Massilia litorea: one gene and its partner. The protein of the gene in region 1 interacts with the protein of each later gene in a pairwise test. Links are inferred from orthologs where the notes say so. Each region holds a gene or a part of one and is shown in the gene's direction. Other genes may lie near its edges.

What was found.
Region 2: the proteins of purT (region 1) and LPB04_RS01740 interact in binary tests that used the Escherichia coli proteins (3 or more experiments, as listed by UniProt). The link is inferred for Massilia litorea from one-to-one orthologs.

The regions. Positions count from the first base shown.
Region 1 is NZ_CP062941.1:2,880,599-2,891,064, reverse strand. Bases 4,099-7,070 are described here. They hold purT (formate-dependent phosphoribosylglycinamide formyltransferase), read left to right. Parts: upstream 4,099-4,964; coding sequence 4,965-6,176; downstream 6,177-7,070. Other genes in these bases: LPB04_RS12860 (MFS transporter), read right to left, coding at 6,379-7,070; LPB04_RS12880 (amidase), read left to right, coding at 4,099-4,628. In the rest of the region: LPB04_RS12900 (ATP-binding protein), read left to right, coding at 1-393; LPB04_RS12895 (response regulator), read left to right, coding at 413-868; LPB04_RS12890 (response regulator), read right to left, coding at 889-2,562; LPB04_RS12885 (hypothetical protein), read left to right, coding at 2,733-3,026; more of LPB04_RS12880, read left to right, coding at 3,099-4,098; more of LPB04_RS12860, read right to left, coding at 7,071-7,725; LPB04_RS12855 (2,4'-dihydroxyacetophenone dioxygenase family protein), read right to left, coding at 7,815-8,348; LPB04_RS12850 (LysR family transcriptional regulator), read left to right, coding at 8,503-9,411; ygiD (4,5-DOPA-extradiol-dioxygenase), read left to right, coding at 9,511-10,380; LPB04_RS12840 (acyl-CoA dehydrogenase family protein), read right to left, coding at 10,387-10,466. UniProt on the Escherichia coli protein: Involved in the de novo purine biosynthesis. Catalyzes the transfer of formate to 5-phospho-ribosyl-glycinamide (GAR), producing 5-phospho-ribosyl-N-formylglycinamide (FGAR). Formate is provided by PurU via hydrolysis of 10-formyl-tetrahydrofolate.
Region 2 is NZ_CP062941.1:402,798-413,192, reverse strand. Bases 5,161-8,061 are described here. They hold LPB04_RS01740 (polyprenyl synthetase family protein), read left to right. Parts: upstream 5,161-6,107; coding sequence 6,108-7,016; downstream 7,017-8,061. Other genes in these bases: dxs (1-deoxy-D-xylulose-5-phosphate synthase), read left to right, coding at 7,017-8,061; LPB04_RS01745 (exodeoxyribonuclease VII small subunit), read left to right, coding at 5,842-6,108; LPB04_RS01750 (aromatic ring-hydroxylating oxygenase subunit alpha), read right to left, coding at 5,161-5,357. Outside these bases: LPB04_RS01775 (dienelactone hydrolase family protein), read left to right, coding at 1-563; LPB04_RS01770 (ZIP family metal transporter), read left to right, coding at 693-1,409; LPB04_RS01765 (sulfurtransferase), read right to left, coding at 1,545-2,396; LPB04_RS01760 (DMT family transporter), read right to left, coding at 2,405-3,328; LPB04_RS01755 (DMT family transporter), read right to left, coding at 3,351-4,253; more of LPB04_RS01750, read right to left, coding at 4,257-5,160; more of dxs, read left to right, coding at 8,062-8,891; flocculation-associated PEP-CTERM protein PepA, read left to right, coding at 9,123-9,977; LPB04_RS01725 (2OG-Fe(II) oxygenase), read right to left, coding at 10,078-10,395.

The DNA.
Region 1 (10,466 bases):
CAGCGCAATGTCGAATGGGATATCGCGCCGCTGCCGCGCATCACGGCCGACCCGACCTTCGTGCACCTGGCGGTCCAGAACCTGCTGTCGAACGCCATCAAATTCAGCGGCCAGCGCGACCCGGCGCAGATCCGGATCTGGTCCGAACAGGACGCGCAGGAAACGGTGTTCCACATCGCCGACAACGGCGCCGGCTTCAACATGGATTACGTGCACAAGCTGTTCGGCGTGTTCCAGCGCCTGCACCGCATGGAAGACTTCCAGGGCACCGGCATCGGCCTGGCCAACGTGCGCCGCATCGTCGAGCGCCATGGCGGACGTGCCTGGGCCGACTCCGTGCAGGGCCAGGGCGCCACCTTCTCATTCAGTATTCCGCGCAAACTCGCACTCTAATCGCACTACCTAGCCAACCATGTTAAAACCCATCCTGCTGGTCGAAGACAACCCGAACGACCTCGAACTGACCCTGGTGGCACTGGCGCGCAGCCAGCTCGCCAACGAAGTCGTCGTCGTACGCGACGGCGCCGAGGCGCTCGACTACCTGCTGCGCCGCGGCGAATTCGCGGAACGCTCGGAAGGCAACCCGGCCGTCACCCTGCTCGACCTGAAGCTGCCGAAAGTGGACGGCCTGGAAGTGCTGGCGACGATCCGCAAGACGGCCAGCCTGAAAAGCATGCCGGTCGTGATGCTGACCTCGTCGAAGGAAGAACAGGACCTGATCCGCAGCTACGAGCTGGGCGTGAATGCGTATGTGGTGAAGCCGGTCGATTTCAAGGAATTCGTGCGCGCGATCGCCGACCTGGGGATTTTCTGGGCAGTGCTGAACGAACCGCCGCCGGGTTCGTTCCGCTATATTCCGCCCAACTGATCGCCGGGGTTGCCTGCGGCTCAGGCCGCCGTGGCGCCCGCACTGTTGGCCGCGCATTGCGCGTTGGCCGCCGCGCCGGCATTGCGTCCGGGCCGCAGCAAATGACGGATGCGCGCACTGAGCGCATCCGGATGATACGGTTTCTGCAGCAAATGCACCGAGGCGCTGACCTTGCCCTCGTGCGCCAATACCCCTTCCGCATAACCCGAGGTATATAAAATCTGCGCATTCGGCAGATGCTCGCGCACTGCTTCGCCGAGTTGCAGGCTGCTCACCGGCCCCGGCATGATGACGTCGGTGAACACCAGGTCGATCTGGCGCCCGCTCTCGACCAGCGCAATCGCGCCGGCGGCGTCGCAGGCTTCGAGCACCTGGTAGCCGAGCGCGGACAGGATCGCGCAGGTCGAGCTGCGCACGTCTTCCTCGTCTTCCACCACCAGGATCGTCTCCAGGCCGCCGAACAGCGGCACGTCCACATGGGCTTCCGGCTGTGCCGCTTCGGTTTCGCTGCGCGGCAGGAAGATGCGCACGCTGGTGCCGCGTCCGACTTCGCTGCTGAGCACGATTTCTCCGCCCGACTGCTTCACGAAACCATAGGCCATCGACAGGCCCAGGCCCGTGCCCTGCCCGACCGGCTTGGTGGTGAAGAAGGGTTCGAAGGCACGCTGCAGGACGTCGGGCGGCATGCCCTTGCCGGTATCGGCCACTTCGATGACGACATATTCGCCGGGCGAAACGCCGGGCGGCAGCATCGCACCAGGGCCAGGTGCGTCGCCGCCCGCGTTGCTGGCCCTGATCAGCAAGGTGCCGTTGCCGCCCATCGCGTCGCGCGCGTTGATGGCGAGGTTCAGTAATACGTTGTTCAGCTGGTTCGGATCGGCGACCGTGCTCCACAGCGAAGGATCGATGTCGGTGACGATGCGCGCATTCGGCCCGAGCACGCGGCGCATCATGTCGTCCATGTCGCGCAGCAGGTGGCCGGGATTCAGGACGACCGCCTGCAGCGGCTGGCGCCGTGCAAAGGCGAGCAGGTGCGAGGACAGCTTGGCGCCGCGCTCGACGCCGGCCAGCGCCATCTCGACACGCGCGCGTCCTGCTTCGTTCAGGCCGCCGACGAGTTTCAGCAGTTGCAGGTTGCCGCCGATGATTTGCAGCACGTTATTGAAATCGTGGGCCACGCCGCCGGTCAGCTGGCCGATGGCTTCCATCTTCTGCGCCTGGTGCAGGGCCGATTCGCTGGCGGCCAATTGCTGCTGGCTCACGCGCAGCGAGGCAAAGGCCGCATCGCGTTCGCGCCGGGCGACGCAGGCGTCGCTGTGGTACTGGACGCGCGCCACCAGTTCGCGCGGATCGGGCCATTTCACCATGTAGTCGTTGGCGCCGGCGGCAAAGGCTTGCGCCTTGACTTCCGGATCGTCTTCGGACGACAGCATGATGACGGGGATGTGTTCGGTATCGGGATTGGCGCGCAGGCGGCGGGTGACTTCGAAGCCGTCGAGGTCGGGCATGCGCAGGTCGACCAGCACGACGGTGACGTTCAGCTCGCGCGCCAGGTCGGCGGCCCGCGCCGGGCTGGACTCGTAACGCAGTACGTGCTTGACGCAGGTTTTCAGCCCATGCTCGATGATTTGCTGTGCAAAAGGCTCGTCATCGATCAGCAGGATCGAACAGGAATTCGAATCGTCTTCGATCATCGGTATCAAGACCTCGTTTTGCCGACATCGCAGAGGCCAAGTTGCATTTTGTGAAGCGTTGATTCTACACCAATGTGAAAAGCGAGTTCATCAATTTCACTATCGTGCTTGACGCCCCGGGATTCGCCACCACCTTGTATTGACAGCGTTTTTTTGCCGAACGGGGAAGCATGCACGATCCAATTTGCCCCTTGTGCGGTCGCGAACTGGGCACGGTCAACATCGACCGCCACCATCTGGTACCGAAGACCTTCAAGGGCAAGGAACAGTTCCCGATCCACAAGATCTGCCATCGCAAGATCCACTCGGCCTTCACCGAGCGCGAACTGCTGCGCAGCTATCACACCTGGGACGCCCTGCGCGGCCACGAGGAGATCCGCGCCTTCATCGCGTGGGTGGCGAAGAAGCCGCCCGACTTTTATACGCGCACCTACACCTCCAACGACAAGAAGCGCCGGAAATGACGGATTTGATTTTAACTTGACAATATTGCGATAAAGCCATTTCATGTTGGCATACCGTTCACAGGATGCCTCATGGATTTCGCGGATTACCTGCAACACGACGCCACCGCCCTCGCCGCCCTCGTCAAGCACGGCGACGTGACAGCTTCTGAACTGCTCGACCTGGCCCTGGCCCGCAATGCCGAGGTGCACGGACGCATCAATGCCGTGTGCCGGCTGCTCGAACCGCAGGCGCGTGCGCAGCTGGCCCGTTCGCTCGCCGGACCGCTGGCAGGCGTGCCCTTCCTGATCAAGGACGGCGTGCAGGATTATGCAGGCGTACCGACCAGCTTCGGCAGCCGCTCGATGCGCGGCTACGTGCCGACCGAACATGCGGCCGTCGTACGGCGCTACCTGGAAGCGGGCCTGGTCATCTTCGGCAAGACCAATCTCCCCGAGTTTGCCCTGAAGGCCGTCACCGACCCGGTGCTGTATGGGCGCGCCAGCAATCCCTGGAACCTCGGGCACACGCCGGGCGGCTCGAGCGGCGGCGCGGCAGCCGCGGTCGCGGCCGGCATCGTGCCGATGGCGGCGGGCAATGACGGCGGCGGCTCGATCCGCATCCCGGCCGCCTGTTGCGGCCTGTTCGGCTTGCGCGCCTCGCGCGGCCGGGTGTCTTCGGGGCCGGCCATCGGCGAAGTCTGGTTCGGCGCCTCGAGCGAAGGGGTTCTCTCGCGCAGCGTGCGCGATTCGGCCCTGGCGCTGGACATCCTGGCCGGCCACGAGCCGGGCGACCCGTTCGACATCGCCCCGACTGCCGCCCCCTACCGCGAACTCGTCAGGCGCGATCCCGGCAAGCTGCGCATCGGCTTCAGTACCGTCTCGCCGATCGGCACCGAGGTCCACCCCGAAGCGGTGGCCGCCGTTCAGCGTGCCGTGCAACTGCTGCGCGGGCTCGGCCATGAAGTCGAGGAAGCCGCGCCCGAACTCGACGGCGCGGCACTGGCGGAGAGTTTCCTGCACGTGTATTTCGGCCAGGTGCCGGCAATGCTTGCGCGCGGCAAGGCGCTCGGCGCCGGCGCGGGCGACGTCGAGCTGACGGCACGGCTGCTGGGGACGCTGGGCGCGAGCATCCCGGCCGGGCGCCTGACGACCCAGCTGGCCAAATGGAACGAATTTTCGCGCGCGCTGGCGCGCTTCCACGCACGCTACGACATGCTGCTGACGCCGACGCTGGCCCATCCACCGATCCGCCACGGCGAAGGAGACCCGCCGCGCGGCGAGCAATTCGTGCTCGACCTGCTCCAGCGCAGCGGCCTGCTCGGCATCCTGGCGCGCCTGGGTTTATTGGAAGGCACGGTCAACAAGATCGCGCGCGACAGCCTGCGCTACGTGCCGTTCACCCAGCTGGCCAATCTGACCGGGACGCCGGCGATGTCGGTGCCGCTGCACTGGACGGCCGCCGGCCTGCCGCTGGGCGTACAGTTCGTCGGGCGTTTCGGGAGCGAGGACAAGCTGCTGCAGCTGGCGCACCAGCTGGAACAGGCGGCGCCGTGGTTCGAGCGGCTGGCGCCGCTGACAACGGAAGGAGTGAAGTCGACAAGCACCCTGGTGCCTGCATGACCTAGGGGTCCTTGAGGCCAATGGCATCAAGGACGGCTTCACCGGGCTCTTGAGCCCACGCGTTGCAGCGTGTGCGTATCGACGCACGTCAACAAACAAAAAAGGCCGCATCTTTCGACGCGGCCTTTCGTATTCTGGCTCCCCGACCTGGACTCGAACCAGGGACCTGCGGATTAACAGTCCGTCGCTCTACCGACTGAGCTATCAGGGAATTGAGGCAACATTATAGCGGGCCAATCCGAGTTTGGCGAGTCCCGGACAAATTTTTCGTCCTTGCACGCCCAAAGCGCGCCTTTGCTATAGTCGCAGCACCCTGCCATCCCACTCCATGACACCATGACCACTCCCCGCATTTTCGGCACTCCCCTCTCTCCTTCCGCCACGCGCGTGATGCTGCTCGGCTCCGGCGAACTCGGCAAGGAAGTCATCATTTCCCTGCAACGCCTCGGCGTCGAAGTCATCGCCGTCGACCGCTACCCGAACGCGCCCGGCCACCAGGTCGCGCACCGCGCCCATGTCATCGACATGACCGACGGCGCCGCGCTCCGTGCCCTGATCGCGCAGGAGCAGCCCGACCTCGTGATCCCCGAGATCGAGGCGATCGCCACCGACACCCTGGCCGAGCTGGAAGCGGCGGGCACGATCACCTGCATCCCGACCGCGCGCGCCACCCAGCTGACGATGAACCGCGAAGGCATCCGCCGCCTCGCCGCCGAGGAACTGGGCCTGGCAACGTCTCCCTACCGCTTCGCCAGCAGCCTGGAAGAACTGGAACAGGCCTGCGCTTTCGTCGGTTTCCCCTGCGTGGTGAAACCGGTGATGTCGTCCTCGGGCAAGGGCCAGTCGAAACTCGACAGCGCGGCCGACGTGAAAGCCGCCTGGGACTACGCCGCCGCCGGCGGACGCGTCGATGCCGGCCGCGTGATCGCCGAAGGCTTTATCGATTTCGACTACGAAATCACGCTGCTGACGGTGCGCTCGCGCGCTGCCGACGGCACGACGCAGACGGGTTTCTGCGAACCGATCGGCCACAAGCAGGTGCAGGGCGACTACGTGGAATCCTGGCAGCCGCATCCGATGAGCGCGCTGGCCCTGGCACGTTCGCGCGACATCGCGGAAAAAGTGACAAGCAACCTCGGCGGCCTGGGCGTGTTCGGCGTCGAGCTGTTCGTGAAGGGCGACATGGTCTGGTTCTCGGAAGTGAGCCCACGCCCGCACGACACCGGCATGGTGACGATGGCGACGCAGGTGCAGAGCGAATTCGAGCTGCACGCAAAGGCTGTCCTTGGGCTGCCGGTCAACACGGCCTTGCGCGCGCCGGGTGCCTCGGCCGTCATTTACGGCCAGCTCGATGCGAAAGGGATCGCCTTCGAAGGCGTGGCCGAGGCTTTGACGGTCCCGGACACCGACATCCGCCTGTTCGGCAAGCCGGAATCGTTCGCGCGCCGGCGCATGGGCGTGGCGCTGGCGACGGCGGGCGATGTGGACACGGCGCGCGAGCGGGCGCTGCTCGCGGCATCGAAGGTCAAGCCGGTGGGCGGCGCGTAAAACAAAAAAGGCCGCATCTTTCGATGCGGCCTTTCATATTCTGGCTCCCCGACCTGGACTCGAACCAGGGACCTGCGGATTAACAGTCCGTCGCTCTACCGACTGAGCTATCAGGGAATTGAGCTTGGCATTATAACTGCTCAGCGGCATTGCGCAAGTCCTGCACGAAACTTCCTGTTGCGGGACTTGCGTATCGTTCACCTCAAGCTACGCGTTTCTCGCGCAGCGCCTTCGCCGGCACGCCGACCAGCAAGGCAATCCCGCCCAGCACCATCAGCGCCGTCACGAAGTACAAGCCGTAGTTGACGCTACCGGTCGCGGTCTTGAACCAGCCGATCACGAAGGGACTGACGAAACCGCCGATCAGGCCCAGGGAATTGATCAGCGCAATTCCGCCCGCCGCGGCCGGTCCCGACAGGTAAGCTGTCGGCATCGCCCAGAACAGCGGCATGGTGGCCAGGATGCCGATCGTTGCGAACGATAGCGCCACCAGCGCCAGCGCCAGGTGGCCGGGCAGCAGGCTTGCCGCCACCAGCCCTGCCCCGCCGAGGAAGGCGGCGCCGGCCGCATGCCAGCGGCGCTCGCGGGTGCGGTCCGAGTGCCGGCTCAGGAGCACCATGCCGATCGCGCCGACGATGTAGGGGATGGCCGTCAACAGGCCGATACGCAGCGGGTCGGCGATGCCGAAGCTCTTGATGATGGTCGGCAGCCAGAACGTGATCACATAGGTGCCGGCAATGAAGGTGAAGTAGCTGAATGCGAGAATGTAAATCTTCGGGTCGCTCAGCGCCTGGCGCAGCGAGCTGTGGTGCGCAGGACCCAGGTCGTGACGGTCCTGCTGCAGGGTTTGCTCGATGATGTCCTTTTCGCGTGCCGACAACCACCTGGCCTGGCCCGGGCGGTCGGCCAGCATCAACCACGCCATCAGGCCCAGGAAAATGGCAGGGATGCCTTCGATCAGGAACATCCACTGCCAGCCGGCCCAGCCGTTGACGCCGGCCATGTCGTTCATGATCCAGCCCGAGAGCGGCCCGCCGACGATGCCCGCCACCGCCATGCCCGACATGAACAGCGCGATGATCCTGGCACGCATTTTCGAGGGATACCAATAGGTGAAATAGAGGATGATGCCCGGGAAGAAACCCGCTTCGAACAGGCCCAACAGGAAACGCGCGATATACAGTTGTGTCGGTGTCCGCACGAACATCATGCCGGCCGAGGTCAGGCCCCACAGGACCATGATGCGCAGCAGGGTCTTGCGTGCGCCGATGCGTACCAGGAGCAAATTGCTCGGCACCTCGAACAGCGCATAGCCGAAGAAGAAAATGCCGGCGCCAAGGCCGTAGACGGCATCGCTGAAACCCAGGTCGGCCTTCATCTGGAGCTGCGCGAAACCGATATTGATGCGGTCGAGATAGGCCGCGACATAGCAGATGAACAGGAAAGGGATCAATCGCAGGTTGACCCTGCGGTAAACCCTGGCCTGCTCATCGGGCGCGGCGGCGCCGGGTGCAAGCGGAATCGCCATGCCGGCGGTGTCGGTGTTCATGTTGCTGCTCCTTGTTTTCATCTGATGTGAAACCCGCGGCTTCGGCGGATCTGTCTCCTGTTATCGGGCGAGCGTCGTGGACCGGCGGGCTAGCGGATGAAGCGGCGCACGTAGTCGCTGCCCAGTCCCACGGTCTCATAATGCTTGACCGCCGCTTCCAGCTTGGTGAACACGTCTTCGTAGCCGACCGGCTTACCCTCCTCGTCGAGATAGGTATATGCGCCGGTGACATGGAACAGCGTCATCATTTCGCTGACGTCCTCGGGCACGTACAGCGTGTGGATCTCGCCGGGAATTTCGTGGGCATACGAACCCTCGGTTGCGGTCCAGTCATGCTCGAGGTAGTACCAGCGGCCCTTGAGCACATGCGCGTGGACCGGGCCGTCGTGCCGGTGACGCGAGAGCACGCCGCTTTTCCGTACGCGCAGCACGTTGACGAAATAGCCTTGCGTGACATTCAGGATCAGCGGGCGGAACCAGACGTTGGGCGCCTGCGGCACCCATTCGCGCTCGTCTTCCGGCACGGCGTCCGGCACCACCAGGTCGGCGATGGCGAAGCGGGGAATTGGCTGGGAAAAGCCCTTCAGGCTGCTCGGGTGGGTACGTTCGGTCGACTTGGACACGATAGGATCTCCTTGTTCGTTTGCGCCGTGGCGCGGGCGGTGCCGGGAATACCGGGAAGAGGCCATCTTGCGCTGCGCATCCCGTGCGAACAATGCGATAATCGTCAATGGGCTATGACGAAATTTCACAGGTGGGGCGCAGGTGGCGATACATTTGAGCGAACTCGAGGTGTTCATGGCGGCCGTCGAGGACGGCAATTTTTCGGCGGCCGGACGCCGGCTCGACCTGACGCCCTCGGCGGTGAGCAAGCTCGTCGCGCGCCTGGAAGACAGCCTGAACGTGCGCCTGTTCCACCGCGGCGCGCGCAAGCTGACGCCGACCGAGGCTGGCCAGGTCCTGTACGACGAAGGCCAGGACATCTTCGCCGCCTTGCGCAGCGCCGAGAACGCGGTCAAGACCTGCTCGGGCGAGGTCAGCGGCACATTGCGCGTGCATTCGATGGTGACCTTCGCGAAATACCAGCTTGCGCCCGTCATCGGCGACTTTCTCGCGGCTTATCCGAAGCTGCGCGTGGAATTCCACCTCAGCAACGAGCCGGTCGATTTCGTGGAGCAGCGCATCGACGTCTCGATCCAGGGCGGTCCCCTGCCCGATTCCTCGCTGGTGGCACGGCGCCTGCTCGACAGCCCCTGGATCATCTGCGCCGCGCCCGCCTATCTCGACCGGCACGGCACGCCGCAGACCCCGGAGGACCTGGCCCGCCACAACTGCATCAACTTCAGCCACCGCACGCATTGGAATGCGTGGCCGCTCATGGACAAAGGCGAAGCGCGGACGGTCGCGGCCAGGGGCAATGTCGGCGCCAACCAGGGCGACATGCTGCTGCAGCTGGCGCGCCAGGGACTGGGCCTGGTAAGGCTGGCAGAGTTTCACGTGGGCGAGGATTTGCGTAGCGGGCGGCTGGTGCCGGTGATGACGTCCTACCAGCCGCCTGCGGAGCCCCTGTACCTGGTCTACCAGAGCCGCAAGCACCTGGCCCCGCGCGTGCAGGCCTTCCTGGCATTCATGGGAGAACGGTTTACGACAGCTGCGGCGCAGCGCGGGCGGCCTGCCCGGTCATGAAGCGCGCGCGGCCGGCACGAAGCGGCGCAGCTGGCGCTCGACGCCCACGCTTCGTGCTAAATTGACCTGCGCGCAGAACCGACCATCGCGAGGATGTCCATGCAAGAAACCAAGCGCATGCCCGCCGCCTTCATCGGCCACGGCAGTCCCATGAACACCCTGGAATCGAACCGCTATACCGCGGCCTGGCGCGCCTTCGGCGAGAGCCTGCCGCGCCCGCGCGCGATCCTGGTGATTTCCGCGCACTGGTTCATCCACGGCAGCGCCCTGACCGCCATGGCGAGACCGCGCGTGATCCACGACTTCTACGGCTTCCCGCAGGCATTGTTCGACTTCGATTATCCGGCGCCAGGCGCGCCGGAGATTGCCGAGGAGATCGCGGCCGCCGTGCGCCCGGGCTTCGTCGCCCTCGACCGCGACAGCTGGGGACTGGACCACGGCACCTGGTCGGTGCTGGCCCACGTGTTCCCGCAAGCCGATATTCCCGTGCTGCAGTTGTCGATCCACGCTGGCGAACACCTGGCGTATCACATCGAACTGGGCCGGCGGCTCGCCCCGCTGCGCGACAGCGGCATTCTGATCATCGGCAGCGGAAATGTCGTCCACAACCTGCGGCGCATGGACCGCAACATGCTCGATGCCGCCTTCGACTGGGCCGAGGATTTCGACCGCGAAGCCCGGGACATCATGACCGGCGACCCGGCGCAGCTGGGGCGCCTGGCCGATCACCCGGCCTGGCGGCTGGCGGTGCCGACGCCCGAGCACTTTCTGCCGCTCGCCTATATCGCGGGGCTGGCGCTGGCCGACCGGACGCCGGCCAGGGTGCTGGTCGACGGCGGCGTGATGGGTTCGCTCACGATGACAAGTTTCGTGCTTGGTTGCGATGCGCTCGCCCGTGGCGGGGCGGATGCCGGCAGCCCGTCTGCGTCGATTCCTGCAGGCATTCCACCGGACCAGACGAATATCTGAGCGCGCTTACGGCATCAGCAGCGCATGCTGCGACGCCGTATGAAAATCGCGCCAGACCCGGTTGATCTCGCTGTCCTCGCGCGCCG
Region 2 (10,395 bases), 2.5 Mb from region 1 along the record:
CCGGCTACATGGCCGTCGCACCCGACCTGTTCGTGCGCGCGGGCGACGCCGGCAAGGTCGCCAACATCGCCGACCTGATGAGGGACATCGTCGGCAAGACCCCGGATGCGCAGGTCATGTCCGACCTCGACACCGTCGTCACCTGGGCGAAGCAAAGGGGAGGCGACACCGAGCGCCTCGGCATCACGGGTTTCTGCTGGGGTGGGCGCATCACCTGGTTGTACGCGGCGCACAACCCGAAGGTCAAGGCGGGCGTGGCCTGGTATGGACGCCTGGTCGGCGACGCGACGGCGAACTCGCCGAAGCATCCGATCGACATCGCCGCCAACCTCAAAACCCCGGTGCTGGGCCTGTACGGCGGCAAGGACACGGGCATCCCGCTCGACACGGTCAACCGCATGAAGGCGGAACTGGCCAAGGGCAACAGCAAGTCGGAATTCGTGGTCTATCCGGATGCGGGCCACGCCTTCCATGCGGACTACCGTCCGAGTTACAACGAGGCCGATGCGAAGGACGGCTGGAGGCGCGCGCTGGACTGGTTCCGCAGCCACGGCGTCGTCTGAAGTAGCACGCGTGCCGGCCGGGAGCGGTACAATGCCCGGCTTGCCACGCGCAGTAAGAACAAGAGGCTTCACATCGACCCGATTCTCATCTCCATCCTGCTGGCGACCCTGATCGCCGGCGTCGTCAGCATCTCGGCCGCGGCTGTATTTTCGTTCACGCTGCTCTCCAAAATGGTGGAGCGGCTGGTCAGCCTGTCGGTCGGCATCATGCTCTCGACCTCGCTGCTGCACGCACTGCCCGAGGCCTTCGAGTCGCACGCCGACCCGCGCAAGCTGTTCGGCGCGCTGCTGGCCGGCCTGCTTGCCTTCTTTTTTCTCGAGAAGCTGGCGCTGCTGCGCCATTCGCACCACCACGAAGGCGACGGCCACCATCACGCCCACGGCCACGATGCGCACGCGGCGGGCAAGTCCGGCTGGATGATCCTGATCGGCGACGGCATGCACAATTTCACGGACGGCATCCTGATCGCGGCAGCCTTCCTGGCCAATCCGGAGCTGGGCATCGTCACGGCGCTGGCGATCGTCGCCCACGAGATCCCGACCGAGATCGGCGATTTCATCGTCCTGCTCAACGCCGGCTTCTCGCGCATGCGCGCCTACGTGTTCAACCTGCTGTGCAGTTTGCTGTCGGTGGCGGGGGGCTTGATCGGCTATTACACGCTGGACCGGGCCAGCGGGCTGATTCCGTACGTGCTGGTGTTCGCGTCGTCGGGGTTTATTTATATCGCGGTGAGCGATCTGATGCCGCAGATGCAGAGGCGGGCGACGGTGAAGGATTCGATTCCGCAGGTGTTGTTGATCGGCCTGGGCGTGGCGATGGTGTTGTTCTTGACGGCGGGGCATTAACGGTCGCTTCGCGGTCGCGGTGGGGTATGCCGCGGCACGTACGCGTGGGCTCGGGAGCCCACCCTGCAAAGGTGGTGCACCGTAGGGTGGGCACTTGTACCCACCCGGTAGCACGTTCGATCAATCGAGACCGATTTACCCTTTTGCGACCGGCCGCGCCGGATCGCTGCTCCACTCGCTCCACGACCCCGGATACAAGGCCGCACCCGGCATCCCCGCCACCTCCAGCGCCAGCAGGTTGTGACAGGCCGTCACCCCCGACCCGCACTGCATGATGGCCTTTTCAGGATCATCGATCACCCCTGAAAATTCCTCGCGCAGCTGCTCCGGCGCCTTGAAGCGGCCGTCGTTGTGCAGGTTGTCTTTAAAAAAGCGGTTCTTCGCGCCCGGGATATGCCCGCCGACCGGATCGATCGTCTCGTTCTCGCCCCGGAAACGGTCGGCCGCGCGCGCGTCGACCACGGTGCGTTTCTCCGTCTCGATATTCTCCAGTACCTCGGCCACCGTCACGGTCGGTACGAAAGGCGCGTGCAGAGCGATGCTGCCGGACCTGCGCGGCTCTGGCGGATCGGCCGACAAAGGCTGTCCCAGGGCTTGCCAGGCCGGCAGCCCGCCGTCGAGCACGGCCGAGGCCTCATGCCCGATCCAGCGCAGCAGCCACCACAACCTTGCTGCGTACATGCCGCCGTGGGCGTCGTAGGCGACGACCTGGGTGCTGTCGTTCACGCCCCAGCGGCGCAGGGTGTCGACCAGTGCGTCCTTCGAGGGCAGCGGATGGCGCCCGCGGAACGCGCCGTCTTCTCCGCGTTTTTCGCCCGACAGTTCGGTTTCCATGTCGGCGAACAGCGCGTGCGGCAGGTGGCCGGCCGCATAAGCCGCGCGGCCAAAGGCGAGGTCGGCGAGGTCGTGCCGGCAGTCGACGACGACCCAGTCCGGATCGTCGATATGGGCCGCGAGGTCGGCGGCGGAAATCAGGGTCGTGTACATGGGCTTCCTCACAGTTCGCTGGCGATCGGATCGGTCTTCTTGATGGCGGCGCCCTTCGGCGTGCTCTTCGTATTGTAGAACGTCGCGGCGATGCCGGACGCCAGGATCACGCCGATCCCCAGCCACACGTGCCAGTCGAAGCGGTCGCCCCAGAGCGCCAGGCCCCACAGGCTGGAAAACACGATGCCGGTGTACTGCAGGTTCGCCACCACCAGCACCTTGCCGACCCGGTAGGCGCGCGTCATCGCCATCTGCGCCATCAGGGCGGCCGCGCCGATCCCGAGCAGCAGCACCGCGCCGCCCGTCGTGTGGCCATGGAAGGGCATGCCGACCTGCTGGCCGTCGCCGGCCAACACGCCGGCCAGGCCGGCGACCATGGTCGTCAGCGAGAAGTAGAAGACGACGCGGTATTCCGGTTCGCCCATCTGCCCCAGTTTGCGCACCTGCATGTAGGCCATCGCCGAGATCACCGACGAACAGATGCCGGCCAGGCCGCCCAGCCACTGGTGCGATTCGACGGCCGGCTGCAGCACCAGGGTGACGCCGAAGAAGCTGGCGCCCACGGCGACGATCAGCGGCCACTCGACGGTATTCGTTTTCGACCACCAGCCGGCCAGGAACAGGCCGGCGGCGATCCAGATCGGCGCCATGTAGTTCAGGGTCATGGCGGTGGCCAGCGGCAGTTTGCCGATCGCGAAGAACCACAGCCAGAGCGAGGTCACGCCCACAAGGCTGCGAAACAGGTGTTCTTTCGGGAAGGGCGTGCGGAAGCTGCCGCCGCGGTGGCGGACCATGGCGAACAGGATCACGGAGCCGATCAGGCCGCGGTAGAAAAGGAGTTCGGAGGTGGTGTAGAACTCGGAGGCCAGTTTCACGCCGGCGCCCATGGCGGCAAACGCGAAGCTGGCGAACAGCATCCAAAGTGAAGGCATTACGGTCCAGTCGTTACAAGAATCAGGTAGACGATACAGCAGCTTGCGAAGGCGTGCCCGGCACCGCCCGGCGTCCCATCAGGCCGGCCGCAATGCAGGAGCCGAGAATCACGGCGATGCCGGCCCAGACGGTCCAGTGAAAAGCGTCGCCCCAGATCCAGCCGCCGAGGAGGCTGGAAAAGACGATGCCGCTGTACTGCAGGTTGGCCACGACCAGCGTGCGCCCGAGGCGGTAGGCGCGGGTGAGTGCCAGCTGGCCGGCGGTGCCGGTGAGGCCCACGCCGAGCAGCAGGGCGACGCCGCCCCAGCTGGACGGATGCGTGGGTGGGTTGGAAGGCAGTGCCAGCATCCCCGCCAGCCCGGCCGCCACGTTCAGCAGCGAAAAATAGAACACGACCCGGTATTCCGGTTCGCCCTTGCGGCTCAACCTGCGCACCATCAGGTAGGCCAGCGCGGCCAGGGCGCCGGAAGCGAGCGCCATCAGGCCGCCCAGCCACTGGTCGGCGCCAAAGGCCGGACGCAGCACCAGCACGACACCGATGAAACTGACGAGGATCGCGCCGACCAGAGGCCACGCGACACGTCGTTCACCGCGCCACAGGCTCATGCCGACCAGGGCCACGGCGGTCCAGATCGGCGACATGTAGTTGAGGGTGACGGCGGTGGCCAGCGGCAGGCGGGTAATCGCGGCGAACCAGAGCCACAGCGAGATCACGCCGAGCAGGCCGCGCCAGAGATGGGACAGCGGTTCATTCGTGGCGAGGGAACGGCCGGAGACACGGGCCATGAAAAACAGCAGCGCAACCCCGACCAGGCCGCGCACGGTGACGATCTGCGCAATGGAATACTGTTCGGCCGCCAGCTTCACGCAAGTGCCCATCAGGGCAAAGGCGAAGCTGGCGAACAGCATCCATAGGCCAGGCATGCGTTACAGGTCTATCTTGCTGCGATACCACTCATGGAAGTGCTGCATCCCGTCTTCCATCGGCGATTGATACGGCCCGACTTCGTTGACGCCGCGATCGAGCAGGATCTTGCGGCCCGCATCCATGCGCTGGGCGATCTCGTCGTCCTCGACGCAGGTTTCCATGTAGGCCGCGCGTTCGGCTTCGACCAGCTCGCGCTCGAACAGGGCGATCTCTTCCGGATAATAAAACTCGACCACGTTGCGCGTCCTCGTGGGGCTTAGCGGCCACAGCGTCGACACCACCAGCACGTTCGGATACCACTCGACCATGATGTTCGGGTACAGGGTCAGCCAGATCGCGCCCTGTTTCGGCTCCTTGCCGCCATTGAACTTCAGGACCGCTTCCTGCCATTTTTTATAGGTCGGCGAGCCGGCCTTCTGCAGGCCGCGGTTCACGCCGACGGTCTGTACGCTGTAGTCGCGGCCGAAGTCCCATTTCAGGTCTTCGCAGGAGACGAAATTGCCCAGGCCCGGGTGGAAGGGCTCGACGTGGTAATCCTCCAGGTAGACCTCGATGAACGTCTTCCAGTTGTAGTCGACGTCATGGATCTCGACGTGGTCGAACAGGTAGCCGGAAAAGTCGAGGTCCTTCGAGACCGACATCTGCTTGAGCTTGTCCATCACGTCGTAGCCGTTCTGCTCGAACAGCAGGCCGTTCCAGCTTTGCAGCGGCGACTTGGACAGGTTGAGGCAGGGCGTCTCCGCGAAATGCGGGGCGCCGATCAGCTCTCCCTTGAGGTCGTAGGTCCAGCGGTGCAGTGGGCAGACGATGGTGTTGGCGTTGCCGCGGCCATTGAACATCAGCGCCTGGCGGTGACGGCAGACGTTGGACAGCACCTCGATGCCGTTGGCATTGCGCACGAGCATGCGGCCTTCGTTTTCGGAAGGCAGGGTCGCGAAATCGCCCGTTTCCGGCACCATCAGTTCATGGCCGACGTAGCGCGGTCCCTTCTGGAACAGCTGCTCGATTTCGCGCTGCAACAGCGCATTGTCAAAATATACATTTACCGGAAGCTGAGCGCAGGAGCGCGCCAGCTTGGCGTGGGTAGCCAGATCGGACATCCCAACCCCCCTTTATAAAAGCATCACCGCAAAGAAGAGAAAGAATCCAAAGACCAGTATTTTTTTGGAAGGAAATACGGTATTTCGGACAGAACCGGAGATTATAGCGTGGAACGAGCTCAGCCGGGCTCGATAACCTGCTGCGCGTTGGATTGTTGCCCTCCGATGCTCGCTGTACCTCCGTACAGCTGCGCTTCTCGGGCAACACTCCTGCCGCTCGCGACGGTTATCGAGCCCGGGGCCCGTCCCCGATCAACGTGGTCCGTCGCGTGATTGTGGTGCGCAATGGCACAGATAGTGCCGGAAAGGCATGGTTTTCATGAATTCAAAGGCGGTTGCGCTTTCGACGAACTGTTCTATTTAGCAGCTCGGCAATCGCGCCGGACCACCCCTAGGGTGTGGATTGTTTTAAAATACGCGATTCAACTCCCGCGTGGCGCACCCGATGCGCATGGCGGGATCGCCGGCCCAACAAGAAGACACTATGGCAATCAATTCAAACGCGGGAGCAGCGGAGTCGAATACCAGCCCGGCCTCCTTCGAGGAAGCAATGGCTGAGCTGGCCCAGCTCGTCACCCAGATGGAAGGCGGCCAGCTGCCGCTGGAAGCTTCGGTCGCGGCCTATGCGCGCGGCTCGGAGCTGGTGAAGTTTTGCGCGGCCCAGCTGGAAAAGGTCGAGTCCCAGGTGAAGGTGCTCGAGGGCGACATGCTCAAACCCTTCAGCGCCGACGGCGCGGGCGAGGGCGCGTAATGACGCAGATGCTGACGGAGGAACTGCCGTTCGCAGCCTGGATGGCCGGCGTGCAGGCCGAGGTCGAGGATGCGCTCTCGGACTATCTGCCGCCGGCGCACCTGGTGCCGCACAAGCTGCATGAGGCGATGCGCTACACGGTCCTTGGCGGCGGCAAGCGCGTGCGTCCGCTGCTGGTCTACGCCAGCGGCGCCCTGTTCGGGGCCGACCCGCAGGCACTGGCGCGTGCCGCCAGCGCGCTGGAGATGATCCACGCCTATTCGCTGGTGCACGACGACATGCCCTGCATGGACGACGACGAACTGCGCCGCGGCAAACCGACCGTGCACGTCGCCTACGACGAAGCGACGGCGCTGCTGGTCGGCGACGCGTTGCAGGCCCAGGCTTTCCAGGTACTGAGCGGAACCGACACGCTGCCGCCCGTGCGCCTGATCGGCATGCTGCGCCTGCTGGCCGAAGCGGCGGGCTCGAGCGGCATGTGCGGCGGCCAGGCGATCGACCTCGACAGCGTCGGCCTGGCCTTGAGCCTCGAGCAGCTCGAGCGCATGCACCAGCTGAAAACCGGCGCCCTGCTGCGCGCATCGGTGCTGCTGGGCGCACTGTGCGGCAAGGAGTTGAATGACGCCGAACTGGAAAGTTTAAAAGCCTATTCGAAGGCGGTCGGCCTGGCGTTCCAGGTCGTCGACGACGTGCTCGACGCCACGGCCGATTCGGCCACGCTCGGCAAGACCGCCGGCAAGGATGCGGCCGACAACAAGCCGACCTATGTGTCGATCCTCGGCCTGGAAGAATCGAAAGCACTGGCGCAGAAATTGCGGCGCGACGCGCATGACGCGCTGGCGCCATTTGGAGAACAAGCACTGCGGCTGCGCGAACTCGCGGACCTGATCGTGCAGCGGAAGGCCTAAATGAAACTGCTAGAAACCATCAACGACCCGTCTGACCTGCGTATGCTGCCGCGCACGCAACTGACGCCGCTCGCGGACGAGCTGCGCCAGTTCCTGCTGCATTCGGTCTCGAAAACGGGTGGCCACCTGTCCTCGAACCTGGGGACGGTCGAACTGACCATCGCGCTGCACTACGTGTTCGAGACGCCGCACGACCGCATCGTCTGGGACGTGGGCCACCAGACCTATTCCCATAAAATCCTGACCGGCCGCCGCGAGCGCATGAACACGCTGCGCCAGCTGAACGGCCTGTCGGGCTTCCCGAAGCGCGACGAAAGCGAATACGACACCTTCGGCACCGCGCACTCGTCGACCTCGATCTCGGCCGCGCTCGGCATGGCCGCCGCGGCCAAGCTGAAGGGCGAGCACCGCCACGCGATTGCCGTGATCGGCGACGGCTCGATGACGGCCGGCATGGCCTTCGAGGCGCTGAACAATGCGGGCGTCGAGGAAGACTGCAACCTGCTGGTGGTCCTGAACGACAACGACATGTCGATCTCGCCGCCGGTGGGCGCGCTCAACCGCTACCTGGCGCGCTTGATGAGCGGCCAGTTCTACGCCGCGGCCAAGACGGTCGGTAAAAGCGTGCTGCCCGGTCCCGTGCTCGACCTGGCGCGCAAGATCGAGGAACACGCGAAGGGCATGGTGGTCCCGGCCACGATGTTCGAGGAATTCGGTTTCAATTACATCGGCCCGATCGACGGCCATGATCTCGACTCGCTGATCCCGACGCTGGAAAACATCAAGAAGCTCAAGGGCCCGCAGTTCCTGCACGTGGTCACAAAAAAGGGCCAGGGCTACAAGCTGGCCGAGGCCGAACCGATCCTGTACCACGGCACCGGCAAATTCAATCCGACCGAGGGCATCATCCCGGCCACGGCGCCCGCGAAGATCACCTACACCGAAGTCTTCGGCAACTGGCTGTGCGACATGGCGGCGGCAGACCCGCGCCTGGTCGGTATCACGCCGGCGATGCGCGAGGGCTCGGGCATGGTGCGCTTCCATGCGCAATACCCGGAGCGCTATTTCGACGTCGGCATCGCCGAGCAGCACTCGGTGACCTTCGCCGGCGGCCTCGCCACCGAAGGCATGAAGCCGGTGGTCGCGATCTACTCGACCTTCCTGCAGCGCGCCTACGACCAGCTGATCCACGACGTGGCGCTGCAGAACCTGGACGTGACCTTCGCCCTGGACAGGGCCGGCCTGGTCGGCGCCGACGGTGCCACGCACGCCGGCAATTACGATTTGTCCTACCTGCGCTGCATCCCGAACATGGTCGTCATGGCGGCTTCCGACGAGAACGAGTGCCGGCAGATGCTGACCACCGCTTACCACTACCCGGGTCCGGCGGCGGTGCGCTATCCGCGCGGCGCCGGCATCGGCGCGGCCATCCAGCAGGAACTCACCTCGATCGAGATCGGCAAGGGCGAGATCAAGCGCAAGGGCGAAAAGATCGCCATCCTGGCCTTCGGCTCGATGGTGGCGCCGAGCCTGGGCGCGGCCAGCGAACTGAATGCGACGGTTGCCAACATGCGCTTCGTGAAACCGCTCGACCTCGAGCTGGTGAAACAGCTGGCGCTCGAACACGAGGTGCTGGTGACGGTGGAAGAGGGCGCGACCATGGGCGGCGCGGGCAGCGCCGTGGCCGAAGCACTGGCCGCAAACGGCATCGTGAAGCCGTTGCTGATCCTCGGCCTGCCGGATAAGTTCATCGACCAGGGCGACCCGGCGGCGCTGCTGGCCTCGGTCGGGCTCGATGCCAAGGGCATCGCCGCCTCGATCCGCGCGCGCTTTGGCGCGGCGGGGGAACCCAGGCTGGTGGTCAACAACACCTGAAGCAGGAGCAAATAAAAAAGCGGCGCTGATGCGCCGCTTTTTTTCATTGCGCAATAGAAATAATCGTTTCAAAAACCTGAAATGATAGGATAAATAAATCGGAAAACTTTACAGTTGCCGTATGTCATCAGTAACAATTTACCCTAAGTCATTGATTTGTAAGTAATCGCCTTAGCTGGCACGGGTATTGCATATAGAGGCTACAACCCAACTGAAGAGAAATGACTGATCATGAAATTCCTGAAAAAACTCGCTTGTGCCGCAGCTGTTGCAATGACCGTCGCCGGTGGCGCTAACGCCGCTACCGTGTTGAACGACTGGGTCTTCAATCCAATCGGCGGCGGCTATGCCAGCGGCCAGCAAGTCAACGAATACCTGGACGTGAACGGCAACGCCTTCATCCAGATCAACCCGACCGGCGGCTCGAGCTTCTCGTTCGCGGAACACGCAGTGTTCAACATCGTCCAGGCTGACAGCAACAGCCAGCTGTTCCCGGTGAACTACCCAGGCGGCAATATCTCGGCAACCTTCGAAGCGACCGGTACCGGTAACTTCAGCGGCGCCTTCAGCTTCAGCGGCGGCACCATCCGCATGTACCAGAACGCGACCAACCAGTACGGCACGTCGGCTGGCATCTACGGTGCCAACCAGGGCAACATGATCGCCGAGTTCACCGTGCTGGCCGGCGGCGGCGGTCTGGTCGATGCAAGCGGCTCGCCAACCAACAACGGTCAAGTCACCGTGCTGGCCAAGGCTAGCCAGGGTTCGCTGGATTCGGGCTACTTCTTCCGTGAAAACGGCCAGGACCTGTCGACCGAGTCGATCATGGCCTTCGCCTTCACCAACGCCAACACCGTCGCTAACCCGACCAGCATCCTGGTCGACGAAGTCGCTTGCCAGTACGCCAATTTCACCGGCAACGGTTGCAACGGTTCGGCTTACGCCAACACCCCAGGCAGCTTCTTTGTCAGCAACAACGGTCAGTTCAAACTGGCTGAAGTGCCAGAGCCAGGTTCGCTGGCCCTGTTCGGCATCGCCATGCTGGGCGCTGGCGTCGTGAGCCGCAAGCGCGCCAAGAAGGCGTAATGTAGTTTGAATGTGCCGCCCTTGAAAAAGGGCGGACTCAAAAAAAGCCGGTCAGCCAAGCTGACCGGCTTTTTTTATGGCCCTGTCCCGTCCTGGCCTGTCAGCCCGCGGGCTTCCCGAACAGCTCCTCGGCGCGCCGGAACAGGATCCAAGAGGTGGCGATGTATTTGTCGCCGCTGGCCGGCACATGTCCCTTGTGCGTATGCGTGAACCCGGCCGGCGCGATGATCAGGCGTCCCTTGCGCGCTTCCACCTTGCGCCCCTGGTACAGGAATTCGGTCTCGCCGCCCTGCGCCACATCGTTCAGATAAAACTGGAACAGCAGCACCCGGTGCAGCGTCTCGCAGCTGGCGTTCTGCGGATAGACTTCCGAATGCCAGTGGTGGTAGCCGCCGGTCCCCTGCAAATACTTCTGCAG